4 regions of the Arthrobacter globiformis genome follow, and region 2 is predicted to be linked to each of the others. Evidence: riboswitches for the same ligand, from Rfam matches in the RefSeq annotation. Region 2 holds a riboswitch; each other region holds the start of a gene.
What was found. A riboswitch is a leader RNA that binds a small molecule or an ion and turns the genes downstream of it on or off. The one in region 2 is predicted to bind thiamine pyrophosphate.
Positions count from the first base shown of each region.

Region 1: another riboswitch for thiamine pyrophosphate. It lies ahead of thiO (glycine oxidase ThiO); the one in region 2 lies ahead of QFZ33_RS23610 (ECF transporter S component).
Region 3: another riboswitch for thiamine pyrophosphate. It lies ahead of thiD (bifunctional hydroxymethylpyrimidine kinase/phosphomethylpyrimidine kinase); the one in region 2 lies ahead of QFZ33_RS23610 (ECF transporter S component).
Region 4: another riboswitch for thiamine pyrophosphate. It lies ahead of thiC (phosphomethylpyrimidine synthase ThiC); the one in region 2 lies ahead of QFZ33_RS23610 (ECF transporter S component).

Region 1 covers NZ_JAUSXI010000001.1:3,912,620-3,915,819, reverse strand. The annotation lists gene QFZ33_RS18160 (ferritin-like fold-containing protein) at 1-411, shown strand, start outside; gene thiE (thiamine phosphate synthase) at 449-1,150, opposite strand; TPP riboswitch at 1,178-1,298, shown strand; gene thiO (glycine oxidase ThiO) at 1,290-2,564, shown strand; gene thiS (sulfur carrier protein ThiS) at 2,642-2,878, shown strand; gene QFZ33_RS18140 (thiazole synthase) at 2,896-3,200, shown strand, end outside.
Region 2 covers NZ_JAUSXI010000001.1:5,054,341-5,057,540, reverse strand. The annotation lists gene QFZ33_RS23625 (hypothetical protein) at 1-156, opposite strand, end outside; gene QFZ33_RS23620 (DUF4235 domain-containing protein) at 696-959, opposite strand; gene QFZ33_RS23615 (heme-degrading domain-containing protein) at 996-1,547, opposite strand; TPP riboswitch at 1,666-1,809, shown strand; partial or broken gene QFZ33_RS23610 (ECF transporter S component) at 1,882-2,504, shown strand; gene QFZ33_RS23605 (ABC transporter ATP-binding protein) at 2,504-3,200, shown strand, end outside.
Region 3 covers NZ_JAUSXI010000001.1:3,474,976-3,478,175, forward strand. The annotation lists gene thiD (bifunctional hydroxymethylpyrimidine kinase/phosphomethylpyrimidine kinase) at 1-1,238, opposite strand, end outside; TPP riboswitch at 1,221-1,317, opposite strand; gene QFZ33_RS16110 (Rne/Rng family ribonuclease) at 1,537-3,200, opposite strand, start outside.
Region 4 covers NZ_JAUSXI010000001.1:3,566,131-3,569,330, forward strand. The annotation lists gene QFZ33_RS16575 (VOC family protein) at 1-663, opposite strand, end outside; gene QFZ33_RS16580 (amidohydrolase family protein) at 742-1,824, opposite strand; TPP riboswitch at 1,920-2,027, shown strand; gene thiC (phosphomethylpyrimidine synthase ThiC) at 2,023-3,200, shown strand, end outside.

The DNA of each region.
Region 1 (3,200 bases), 1.1 Mb from region 2:
CGCCCGGCGGACTGGTACGAATCCCTGATGAAGGCCTACGTGGTGGACACGGTCTCCGCCGATTTCTGCCGGGCCGTGGCCCGGTTTGTGGATGCCGGAACCCGTGACCTCATCCAGCAGATCCAGTCGTCGGAAGAGGCCACGGCCGTGCTTCGGGAACGGCTCAGTGGGGCGCTGGCGGACGACCCCCGGCTCGCGTCCAGGCTGGCGCTGTGGGGCCGCCGCCTCCTCGGCGAAGCGATCACGCAGGCCCAGCGCGTGGGCCACGACCACGCCTTCCTGAGCGAGCTGTTCGTCGAGTCGGAGCCCGGTGCCACGGACGCCACCGCACGCGAGCTGGTGCGGGGCATCACCGCCGAAGTCGCGGAGAACCATTCCCGGCGGATGGTCCAGCTGGGCCTGAGCGGGTAGCTCCAGGACTCGCCGCCCGCGGATCGGGCCGTCTCGGTTACGAGACGGCGGCCGGGTACGTTGCGTCGAGGGCATCGAGCAGTTCCGCCGCGGCTGCTGCCGGGTCTGACGCCTCGGTGATCGCCCGCACGACGACGATGCGGCTGGCTCCGGCCGCCAGGACCTGCTCCAAGTTCGTGCGGTCGATCCCGCCGATCGCGAACCAGGGCAGCAGCAGGCCGCCAACCCGTTCCTCGTTTGCGGCGCGAACGGCCTCCGCCGCGTAGCGCACCAGGTCGAGCCCGACGGCGGCGCGCCCGGGCTTGGTGGGGGTGGCCCACAGCGGGCCCACGCAGAAATAGTCCAGGCCACTGCGCCCGTGGGCAGCGCCGATGGCTGCATCCACCTGGTCCGTGCTGTGGGTGGACAGCCCGATCACCGTTGAATCGTGCAGCAGCTTCCGGGCGGCGCGGAGCGGCAGGTCCTTCTGGCCGACGTGGAACACCGGTGCACCGGCGATGGACGCGATGTCGGCGCGGTCATTCACGGCCCACAGCCGGCCGTGTCTGCGGGCGGCGGCATGCACTACTTCCAGCAGCTCGAGTTCCTCGGCCGCCTCGATGCTCTTGTCCCGCAGCTGGATGATGTCCACGCCGCCGGCGAACGCCGCGTCCACGAAGTCCGCAAAGTCCCCGCGGTCCTTGCGGGCGTCGGTGCAGAGGTACAGGCGGGCGGCGGTGTGGGCAGAGTGCACGGTCATGGCAACCACCTTAGTTCCTCTAAACTGGGCAGGTACCGCGGGAGCCCGTTGCTGCTGTCATAAAGACGCAGGGCTGAGAGGGCGTCAGAGCCGACCGCTTGACCTGATCCGGTTAGTACCGGCGTAGGGAAGGAATTCCATGAACCCTGAAACCAGCGGCGACGAATGCTCCGCGGGAGCCTTGGAGCCCGGCGCACTTGAGGCAGATGTAGCCGTCATTGGCGGCGGCGTGGTTGGCCACGGCATCGCCTGGGAGGCACGGCGCTCCGGCCGGTCGGTGGTGCTCATCGATGAAGCCCCGGGCAGCGGTGCAAGCTGGGCTGCGGCCGGCATGCTCGCCCCGGTCAGCGAACTGCATTACCAGGAGGAAGGGCTCCTGGAACTGATGCTGGAATCCTCCGCCAGATGGCCGGAGTTTGCGGCCACGCTCACAGCCGGCGAGGACGCCGGTTACCTGACGACGCCGACCCTGGCGGTGGGTGCCGATCCGGCCGACCGCCGGGCCCTGATGGACCTGCGGGACGTGCAGCGGGCCTACGGCCTGAACGTTGAACCGCTGACCATCCGGGAGGCACGTTCCCGGGAGCCGCTGCTCAGCCCCGCGATCTCCTGCGCCCTGGACATCCCGGCGGACCACCAGGTGGATCCGCGGAAGCTCGTCCGGGCGGTTGCTGCCGAGCTGGCCTGCCATGGCCAGGAGATCGCGGCAGCGGAGGGATACGCGGTGCGGGAGCACGCCGCCGGCCTGCTCTGGGACGGCGCGCGGGTCTGCGGGGTCCGGCTGGCCGGCGGGGGAACCGTCAGGGCGGCCGAGACGGTGGTGGCCAACGGCCTGGCCGCGGCGCACCTGCAGAACCTCCCGGAAGGCCTGCAGCTGCCGCTGCGCCCGGTTTACGGAGACATCCTCAGGCTCAGAGTCCCCGCACACCTGCAGCCCCTGCTCACCGCAACGGTGCGGGGCATGGTGCGGGGAGTGCCGGTGTACGTGGTGCCCCGCGGGGACGGCACGGTGGTGATCGGCGCCACCCAGCGTGAGGACGGTGTGCCGGGCACCAGCGCCGGGGGTGTCTACCAACTGCTGCGCGACGCCCAGGCACTGCTGCCGGCAGTCGCCGAACTCGAGCTGCTCGAAGCCACCGCCCGGGCACGGCCCGGCACGCCGGACAACGCCCCGCTGCTGGGCCGGGTGCCGGCCGGCGGGCAAGGTGCGGGCACGGACGTGGCGGGCCTCATCATCGCCACCGGCTTCTTCCGCCACGGCGTCCTGCTGACCCCGGCCGCCGCGGCGATCTGCCGCCAGCTCATGGACGGCAACACCGATCCGCGCTGGGCCGCCTTCCGGCCGGGCCGGTTTTCACCAGGGCTTCCGGGCCCACTGGGATCTGCCGCTGTTCTCAGCCCCGTCCCCGGCTAATCACCCCAAGGGACACCGCAAGCAGCGGGCACTGTCACGTTGACCCGCGTCACATCTGACCAGAACAAGGAACCAGCATGAACATCACACTGAACGGCGTTGAACAGGAAGTAAGCGAGGGCGCCTCCGTCACCTCACTCGTCAGCCAGGTCACGGGGCGCCAACTGGCCGCCAGCGGGCAGGCCGCCGACGGCCAGCGGCTGGGTGTGGCGGTGGCCCGCAACTCGGCCGTCGTGCCGCGCAGCCAGTGGTACGCCACCGCCCTCGCCGACGGCGACGAGATCGAACTTGTCACGGCAGTCCAGGGAGGATGAAGACGATGGCAGAAACAATGATTGAAACAACAGACAGCCTGGTCATTGACGGGGTGGAGCTGACTTCGCGGCTCATCATGGGCACCGGAGGCGCTCCAAGCCTGGACGGTCTCGGCGCAGCGCTGCTCGCGTCCGGCACCCAGCTGACCACAGTTGCGATGCGGCGCTACTCGCCTGCCGAAACCGGCTCGCTGTTCCAGCTGCTGGTGGACCACAAAATCCGCGTGCTTCCCAACACCGCCGGCTGCTTCACGGCCCGGGACGCTGTCATGACGGCGGAGCTGGCCCGTGAAGCGTTGGAGACCGATTGGGTCAAGCTCGA
Region 2 (3,200 bases):
CAGGAAACCGCAGAGCGGGTTCTCCGCGTCCAGGCACAGCTCGACGCGCGTTTTGTTGCTGTCCTCGTACCAGGACGGAAAGCCGTACTCGGTGTTGACGGGTCCGACGGCGGTCAGCTTGTTCGGGTTCGTCTGGGTTACCAGGGTTGCCGCCAAGGAGGCTCCTGCTCCTGTCGCCGCAAGCAGGACGGCTGTTGCGGCAGCAATGCCGCGGCGACGGGACGCAGGGCTCGGGCCGCGATGTCGGAGGGTCAGGCGTTGGGCTGACAGGAAAGGTGGTGTGGGTACCATTTTTGTCTCCTCGTAAAGACGCTGATGGCATCCACTAAAAGTCGTGGGGGTTGGAAAAACGTTCGGGCTCCAGGTTGGAAAAACCTTGGCATGCAAGGCTTTTTACGGCGGCGTGGGGGGACTCGCGCTGCTCACGCCAAGCCATGCTCATGGCCTCCAAGCGACATGAGGTGGGCCGCCGGGGCAGAATGCGAACGGACCCGGCACCGCAGGTTGCGGCGCCGGGTCCGGCTGTTGTGAGCCCGGCCGAGGTCATCAGCACTGCCAGGTTCAGAACGGAAGCAGTATGGCCTGCCGTGCTTGGGGAAACCCGGTCTCGGCCCGGAAGGGGCTGCGGGCAACCCACCCCGTGTGGGGGGACTGCAGGGGTGGTTGGTCTCGACAGGCGCGACCAGCAGGGAGGCCTAGACGATGTCCTGGGTCTTGGCGAAGCGGGTGATGGCCCGCTGGGTGCCGCGGTTGGCCAGCACCTGGATGACCGCGCTTACGGAGGCGGAGACGAGGGCGAACGTGAGGGCCGTGCGCAGCGTGGTGGGCACGTCGTCCTTGTCACCCTTGGGGGGCTTCCGGCCCGTGATTTTTTCCCAGATGGTGTCGACGGCCTTGGTGCCGGCGAACCCTGCCAGCAGGCTGATGCCTGTGCCAAGCAGTTTGATGAAGAAACTCATTGCGGAACTCCTCGCGTGATGAACACTGGTCTGTCCTTAGCCTAGCCGTATGGACCGGTGGATCTCCCGCAACGCCTGCACCACGAGGTCGTGGTCCGCCTTCTGCGGCAGCCCGGACACGGTGACCACAGCCACCACACCCACATCCCGCACATAAACGGGGAAGGCTCCGCCGTGGGCAGCGTAGGTGGACTGGTCGAACCAGGCGTTGTCCTCGATCCGTCCGCCGCCGACCCTGCCGCGCAGGCCCACCAGCAACGACGGTTCCTCGTAGCGCTCAGCAGTCCGCTGCTTGGCCCGCACCCAGCCTTCGTTGTCCGGGGTGGCACCCTCAAGCGCCACATGGAAGAGCACCTGCTCCCCCTTGGTGATGTCGATGGCGATGGGCAGGTTGTCCTCCTTGCCCCGTTCCACCAGTTCCAGGCCCAGCGCCAGGGCATCGTCCTTGCTGAACCTCGGAAACTGCAGTTCAGCGATCTCCCCTTCGATCTGCCCAATCAGGGCGTCCAAGGCTCCCGCCGGCTGTTCCTCGGAGGAGTCGGGGTCAAAGGCGGGCACGGGAGCGCTGCCGGAGTCCTGTTGCGTCATGGCCTCAATCTACTCGGGCCGCTGTCCTGACGCCGCATGAAAACTTCCGCATTGTGACAGCGGCCCCCGGTTTCCGGGCGGGGCGAGGTGTAAACTGGATCAGCCCACAAGGGCAGATTTATCACGACAGGGGAGCGCCGCCGTCGGGATGCAAAGGCAACTGCCAGCGCAACCGCGGATGGGCGCTGAGAGTGCGGACCGCCGCAGACCCTCGAACCTGATCCGGCTAGTACCGGCGCAAGGGAGTCGAGTTCTCAGAGTGCCCGGCAGCAGGTGGCTCAGCCATCGGCAGCCGGGGGAACGCTTTCCCCTCCTGTTCCTCAGGAGGACCATCATGACAACTGCAGCAATCAAGAAGACCAGCTACAGCTGGCGCGTGGCGGACATCGTCGTGGCGGCGCTCATCGCCGTTGCCGGCGGCGTCATCTTCTGGGCCTGGTCCCAGGGCGCCAACCTCATCTCCACCCCCATCAACGCCATCTACCCGCGCCCCTGACCGGCCTCTACGCCGGCGGCTGGATGATTCCGGCGGTCCTGGGGATGCTCATCATCCGCAAGCCCGGCGCGGCCCTGTTCTGCGAGGGTGTGGCTGCTACCGGCGAGCTGCTCATGGGCTCGCAGTACGGCACCACGGTGCTCATTTCCGGCGTTCTGCAGGGCCTGGGGGCGGAGCTCGTGTTCGCCGCCTTCGCGTACCGGAAGTTCAACCTGCCCGCCTCGCTGCTTGCGGGGGCCGGTGCCGGACTGTTCTGCGGGCTCAACGACTCCTTCGCCCCCTGGGGCTGGAACATCGCCTACGCAGCAGGCGACAAGCTCGCGTACATCGTGTTCTGCGCCATTTCCGGCGCGGTCATTGCCGGCGCGCTGTCCTGGATCGCCACGCGCGGCCTGGCCAGGACAGGTGTGCTGAGCTCCTTCGCGTCCCGCAAGGCAGCCACGGAGCCCGTCTTCTCCTAATGCCCGGACAACACGACGGAGGTGTCCGCCCCGCCGCGGTCACCGCCCGCGGCTGGGGCTGGCGCCACGCCGGCCGCACCAAACCCGCGGTCCATGCCCTCGACCTGGACATCCGCCCCGGCGAGCGGGTCCTGCTGTTGGGCCCTTCCGGAGCCGGCAAGTCCACGCTGCTTCACGCCCTGGCGGGTGTGCTGGGGGACAGCGACGCGGGCGGTAGTTCCGCTGCGGGGAGTTCCGCGGACGACGCCGGGACTCCCGGCCGTGACGACGCGGACGAGAGCGGAGAGCTGCTCATCGACGGCGCGCCGCCCCGTTCCCGGCGCGGCCGCGCCGGGCTCATGCAGCAGGACCCGGAAACCCAGGTTGTGCTGTCGCGCCTCGGTGACGACGTCGCCTTCGGTGCCGAGAACCTGTCCGTGCCCCGCGACGAGATCTGGCGCCGCGTGCATGAAGCGCTGGAGGACGTCGGGCTGGCGCACCTTCCGCTGAACCACCCGACGTCGTCCCTGTCCGGCGGCCAGAAGCAGCGCCTCGCGCTTGCCGGCATCCTGGCGATGCGGCCGGGACTCATCCTGCTGGACGAGCCGACAGCGAACCTCGACCCCGCCGGCGTCCTGGAAGTCCGCGACGCCGTGGGTCGCTGCCTCGACAAGACCGGGGCCACCCTGGTGGTGGTGGAGCACCGGGTCGCGGCCT
Region 3 (3,200 bases), 1.6 Mb from region 2:
ACGTAAGCCTTCGTGACCGGGCCCAGCCCCGGCTGCACGATGCGCGTGCTGAGCCAGTTGCGGTGCAGTTCCGATTCAACTTCCAGGCATTGCTGGGCGGAGCGCGCCCAGAACAGCTGCTCGGACTCGGTTGGCGCGAGCGCACTGGCCCTGGCCAGGACCCGGGAGTAGCCGTTGAGGTATATGGCGTCCTGTGCCAGGTAGTACGCGAATTCCTTCTCCGCGAGGGTGCCGTCGGCAAGCCCACGGATGAAGCCCAGGCCATAGATGTCTTCCAGGTCGGCAACGGTCTCGGCGCGCAGCAGTTCCGCGAACCCGCCCCTGCCCTCGGGCTGGGTCACGTGGTGGAAGTGGTTGATCGGTCCGTTGCCGGCGCCCACCTCGAGCTGCCCGGAGGTGCGGAGGGCTCCGGCCAGCCAGGGCTTGACCACCCGCAGTGACGCTTCCCAGTCGCCCAGCCGCGCCTGTGCCGTGGCCATGGCCGAGGAGAGCGAGCATCCGGTGCCGTGGCTGTTCCGCGTGCTGATCCGGTCGCCCGCAACCTCCACCACCTCCGCCGACAGCAGCCCGGCCGTGTTCACGAGGGCGTCCGGGCAGGTTGAGCCCTTCAGGTGCCCGCCTTTGACGAGGACCGTGGCACCGGTCCGGTCCGCGAGCCGCCTGCCCTGGTCAAGGGCGGCGGCCCAGTCCGCGGCCTCCGGTTCCCCGAGCAGCATGGCCAATTCGGGCAGGTTCGGGGTGATCAGGTGCGCCAGAGACAGCAGTTTCCGGAGGGCTGCCTCTGCAGACTCCTGGAGGAGGCGGTCACCGCTGGTAGCCACCATCACCGGATCGAGAACCACGACGCCGGGCCTTACCTTTTCTAGCCAGCCGCGGACGGCTGCGATAACACGTTCATCGCCCAGCATGCCGATCTTCACGGCGTCCACGTGGATGTCGTCGCTGACAGCGTCCAGTTGCGCTGACAGGAAGGAAGCCGGCGGAACGTGCACGCCGCACACGCCGGTGGTGTTCTGCGCAGTGAGGGCCGTTATTGCAGCCATTCCGTAGCCGCCGTGGGCCGCAATGCTTTTCAGATCGGCCTGGATGCCTGCGCCGCCGGAAGGATCCGAGCCTGCGATGGCCAGGACCCGGGGAACGTCGCGGGAGGTCTGAATGGCCGGCCCAACGGTTTCCAGAAGCGACTTGTCGGCGGCCGCGGGTGCGGGCAGGAGTGATGCAGATGACAAGGAAGACATCCCTTCGCCGGTGCTAACCGGACAGGTTCAACGGGTTTGGATCTCAGCCGGCCCTTGCGCGGCACCCCGTGTCAGTCCTCCAGCCTAGCGGTTCGTTCGGCGCGCGGCGCCAAATTTGGCGTTTACGACAGGCTTCCGCGGGCGCCGTTGACCCCTGCTCTCTGCCTTCTGCCCTTTGCCGGCTGACGAATGCCCGGAACCAGGAAGGTCCGGCACCGCAGCCGCGGTGCCGGACCTTTTACTGGTGGGCTCGGAAGTCAGTCACCCCGGAGTCCGGGGAGCTCAGAGTCCGCTTGTCCTACAGTTCTGAGGCGGGTACCCCGACCCCCAGAATGATCGGTTCGCTGGCCGGCTGCGGAGCCGCCTTGGGCGTCTGCGCATTGCCTGCTTCGGGTGCCTTGGCCTCGTGCGAGTGCCCGGCGGCGGCAGCCGGAGCAAACTCGTGGTGTTCCACGGATGTCTCGTTGGCTGTACCCTGGGCGCGGCTGGCACTGCGGTTTCGGCGCGGACGGCGGCTGCGGGACGGGGCTGCGGGGCTTTCCACCGGCTGCCGTGCCGCAGACTTACCCGCGGACTGGCTTTCGGCCCGCTGACCCTCCGGGTGCTGGGCTTCTGTGCGGACCGGCGCGGGAGCCTCGTCCTTGGCCTCCTCCTCTTCGGCGGGGGCAACCGGAGCGCCGAGGTGCGCGAAGGCTTCCTCCAGGCGGTCCAGCGTCAGGGACGGCGCATCCTTGACCGGTTCCTCGCTGTGATCGACAAACGGAAGAATCACTTTCTCGCCGCCGAAGGTGAGCACTGCTCCGGGCCGTCCGGAGACGCTTTCCGTTTCCGGAGCGCGGTGCACCACGGGGCTTTCCGGCGCGGCGGCAGCGGGTGCGGCGGGCCGGGCGGCCTCACCCGACGCTGCGGCACTGTGCGCTGCTTCTTCCTCATGCAGGTGTGCGGCGTGGGCCGCTGCGGCGATGTTGGCGAGGGCAGCGCGGGTGGCCTCAGCCTTGGCGTGGCGCTCCGCCTCCGACGGTTCGGGGTGGTGCAGTGCTGCAGGGGCGGCCGGAGCAGTCTCGGCAGACGGCTGTCCGCCCTTGCCCCGGCGGCGCTTCCGCTCTGTACGGGCCGGCGGCTGGACCTCGGCACGGTGCACGTGGTGTTCAGCGGCCACGGTGTTGGCGCGTCGGTGCTCTACCGGCTCGTCATGGGTGACGACGCCCCGGCCCGCACATGCCTCACACTGCTCGCCGAAGACTTCCAGTAGGCCGGTGCCCATACGCTTGCGCGTCATCTGCACCAGTCCCAGGGAGGTCACTTCGGCCACCTGGTGCTTGGTCCGGTCGCGGCCCAGGCATTCCACCATGCGGCGCAGGACCAGGTCGCGGTTAGACTCCAGCACCATGTCGATGAAGTCGATGACGATGATGCCGCCGATGTCGCGCAGGCGCAGCTGGCGGACAACTTCCTCGGCTGCTTCAAGGTTGTTCTTGGTGACGGTCTCTTCAAGGTTGCCGCCGCTGCCGGTGAACTTGCCTGTGTTGACGTCAACCACCGTCATGGCCTCGGTCCGGTCAATGACCAGCGAGCCGCCGGACGGCAGGAAGACCTTACGGTCGAGCGCCTTATGAATCTGCTCGTCGATGCGCCAGGCGGAGAAGATGTCCTCGTCCTTGGTCCACTTTTCGAGCCGGCCCACCAGGTCCGGGGCAACGTAGGTGACGTAAGCCTCGATGGTGTCCCACGCTTCGTCGCCGGAGACGATCAGCTTGGAGAAGTCCTCATTGAAGACGTCGCGCACAACCTTGATGGTCAGGTCCGGTTCGCCGTAGAGGAGTTCGGGGGCGAGGACCTTTGTGGACTTCGCCTGGCTGTCAATCCCCTCCCACTGGGCACGGAGACGGTTGATGTCGTGGGTCAGTTCCTCCTCGGAGGCCCCCTCGGCGGCAGTGCGCACAATAACGCCGGCATCCTCGG
Region 4 (3,200 bases), 1.5 Mb from region 2:
GTGGTGGTAGCCGCCGGCCGACACAAAGAGGGCCTGGCCGTGCCAGCCCGCCGTTTTTTCGAACCCCAGAGTCCCGACGTAGAAGTCGTGGGCCGACTGGACGTCGCCCACCTGCAGGTGGACGTGCCCCACCTCCGCGTCGGTGCCGCGCTGGCCATCCACGGACTGCTGCGTGAGGTGGTCCTGCAGGTACTTCTGCGGCGGCAGCGCCAGGCTGTCCATGACCACGTTCTTGCCGTCCCAGGACCACGCCTCGCGCGGGCGGTCCCAGTAGAGTTCGATCCCGTTGCCTTCCGGGTCGGTGAAATAGAACGCCTCGCTCACCAGGTGGTCGGCGCTGCCCACGAAGGACTGCGGCTCGTACTGGGCCGCGCTGGCAATGGTGGCGGCCAGCGAGGACTGGTCCTCGAACAGGAGTGCCGTGTGGAAGAGGCCGGCCTCGCCGCGGCCGGGGATGTTGAGGCCCGGAGCGGGAGCGAGGTGCACCAGTGGCGTCTTGAGCCGGCCGAAGTAGAGGCCGCCGTCCTGCTCGGCGACGACGTCGAGGCCGAGGGCGCGCTGGTAGTAGTCGGTCATGAGCTTCATGTCGCCCACCTTGAGCATGACGGTGCCCATGGTGAGGTCGGCAGGAAGCAAGTCCTGGCTGCTGGCTGCTGCTGTCATCGAATACTCCCGAATGTCCGGACCGCCGGATTTCGGTGGCCTCTACATCTATAAATTACTTGAAGCTTCAATTTATTCCTAATGCACGATCTTTCCCCGGAGCACCACATTCGCGAGGCTGCGGATGGTCTCCGGCACGGTGCGTGGGTCCTCCCGGCACACCACCACGTCCGCGTCCGCACCTTCCGCCAGACCCTCGGCCCCCAGCCAGCGGCGCGCACGCCAGCAGGCCGCGTCCAACGCCGCACGTGCCGGGAGCCCGGCGGCGTGAAGTTCGAGGATTTCGTCCGCGATGCGGCCGTGGCGGATCACGCTGCCGGCATCCGTTCCCGCATAGATTTCGACGCCGGCCTCGTGGGCCTCCAGGACGCGCTCGCGACGGCGGGTCCACAGTGCGCGCATGTGCTCCGCATACCGCGGGAACTTCGGCTCTGCTTGGCTGGCGATGTCCGGGAAGGTGGCGATGTTGATGAGTGTCGGCACGATGGGCACCTGCTGCTCGACGAACCGCGGAATGTGCCGGGGCAGCAGGCCCGTGGCGTGCTCGATGCAGTCGATGCCGGCGTCCAGCATCTCGTCCAGGGTGTCCTCGCCGAAGCAGTGCGCCGTGACCCTGGCCCCCTCGTCGTGGGCGGCCCGGACGGCGTCCCGCACGGCCGCGGCAGGGAACGACGGCGTGAGGTCGCCGGCGGTCCGGTCGATCCAGTCCCCCACCAGCTTGACCCAGCCGTCCCCCTCCCGCGCCTGCTTGCGCACCGCCTCCACGAGGCCCTCCGGCTCGACTTCCACCGCGAAATTCCTCAGGTACCGGCGGGACCGGGCCACATGCCGGCCGGCCCTGATGATCCGCGGCGTGTCGGCCCGCTGCTGCAGCCACCGGGTGTCGCTGGCCGCTCCGGCGTCCCGGACCAGCAGCGTGCCCGCGTTGCGGTCCGTTACGGCCTGGCCATACGCCACGTCGTCGTCCACGGCACCGCCCGGGCCCAGCCCGATGTGGCAGTGGGCATCGACGAAGCCGGGCAGGACCCAGCCGTCCAGGACGGCGTCCGGCCGCTGGCCCGGAGAATTGAACGTCAGCTTCCCGTCCACGGCCCAGAGCCCGCGGCGTTCCTCATCCGCCGCAGTGAGCACGGGTCCGCTGAATTCGATGATGTGCGCCATGGTTCCAGCCTAATCGGCTCCCTCTACGGAGATCCGGCCTTCCGGCTGGCCCCTTCACAGATAGGCGGGCACAATCCGGGCTGTGGTAGCTTCGTTTACGACCACACGGGTGCCCCTGCAGGGGCTGAGATCAGGCTGGCGCAGCCTGCGACCGTTGAACCTGTCCGGGTAATGCCGGCGAAGGAAGTGAGCAGTAAATTGAGCACCCAGAAATCACAGCTGACCCCTGCCCAAAACGGTTCCGCCACCGTCACGCAGTCGCTGAAATCCCATTCACTGGCCTATCTGGAGGGCGACGGGCTACGGGTTCCGGTAACGGAAATCGCCTTGGAGCCTTCCCCGAACGGCGAGCAGAACGATCCGCTGCGCGTTTACCGCACGGCGGGTCCGGGCAGCGACCCGGTGGTGGGCCTCGCGCCGTTCCGAGCGGAGTGGATTGAGGCGCGGGCAGACACGGAGCCGTACGACGGACGTGAGCGCAACCTGCTCGACGACGGCAAATCGGCCGTGCGGCGCGGCGCGGCTTCCGCCGAATGGAAGGGCGCCAGGCCGGTGCCCCGCCGGGCGGCGGAAGGCAAGACCGTGACGCAGATGCACTATGCGCGGCAGGGCGTCATCACCCCCGAGATGCGCTTCGTGGCCCTCCGCGAGAACTGCGATGTGGAACTGGTCCGCAGCGAACTCGCCGCCGGACGGGCCATCATCCCCACGAACATCAACCACCCGGAATCCGAGCCGATGATCATTGGCAAGGCGTTCCTTGTGAAGATCAACGCCAACATCGGCAACTCGGCCGTCACCAGCTCCATCGCTGAGGAGGTGGACAAACTGCAGTGGGCCACCCAGTGGGGCGCGGACACTGTGATGGACCTGTCCACGGGCGACGACATCCACACCACCCGTGAGTGGCTCATCCGCAACTCCCCCGTCCCCATCGGGACGGTCCCGATCTACCAGGCCCTGGAAAAAGTGAATGGCGAAGCGAACGCCCTGACCTGGGAAATCTTCCGTGACACCGTCATTGAACAGTGCGAACAGGGTGTGGACTACATGACCATACACGCCGGCGTACTGCTGCGATACGTGCCACTCACGGCGAACCGTGTCACCGGCATCGTGTCCCGCGGCGGATCGATCATGGCCGGCTGGTGCCTTGCCCACCACCAGGAAAACTTCCTGTACACCCACTTCGACGAGCTCTGCGAAATCTTCGCGAAGTACGACGTCGCCTTCTCACTGGGCGACGGGCTGCGCCCGGGCGCGACGGCGGATGCCAACGACGCCGCGCAGTTCGCCGAACTGGACACCCTCGCTGAGCTGACCCAGAGGGCTTGGGAGTACGACGTCCAGGTCATGGTGGAAGGGCCGGGCCACAT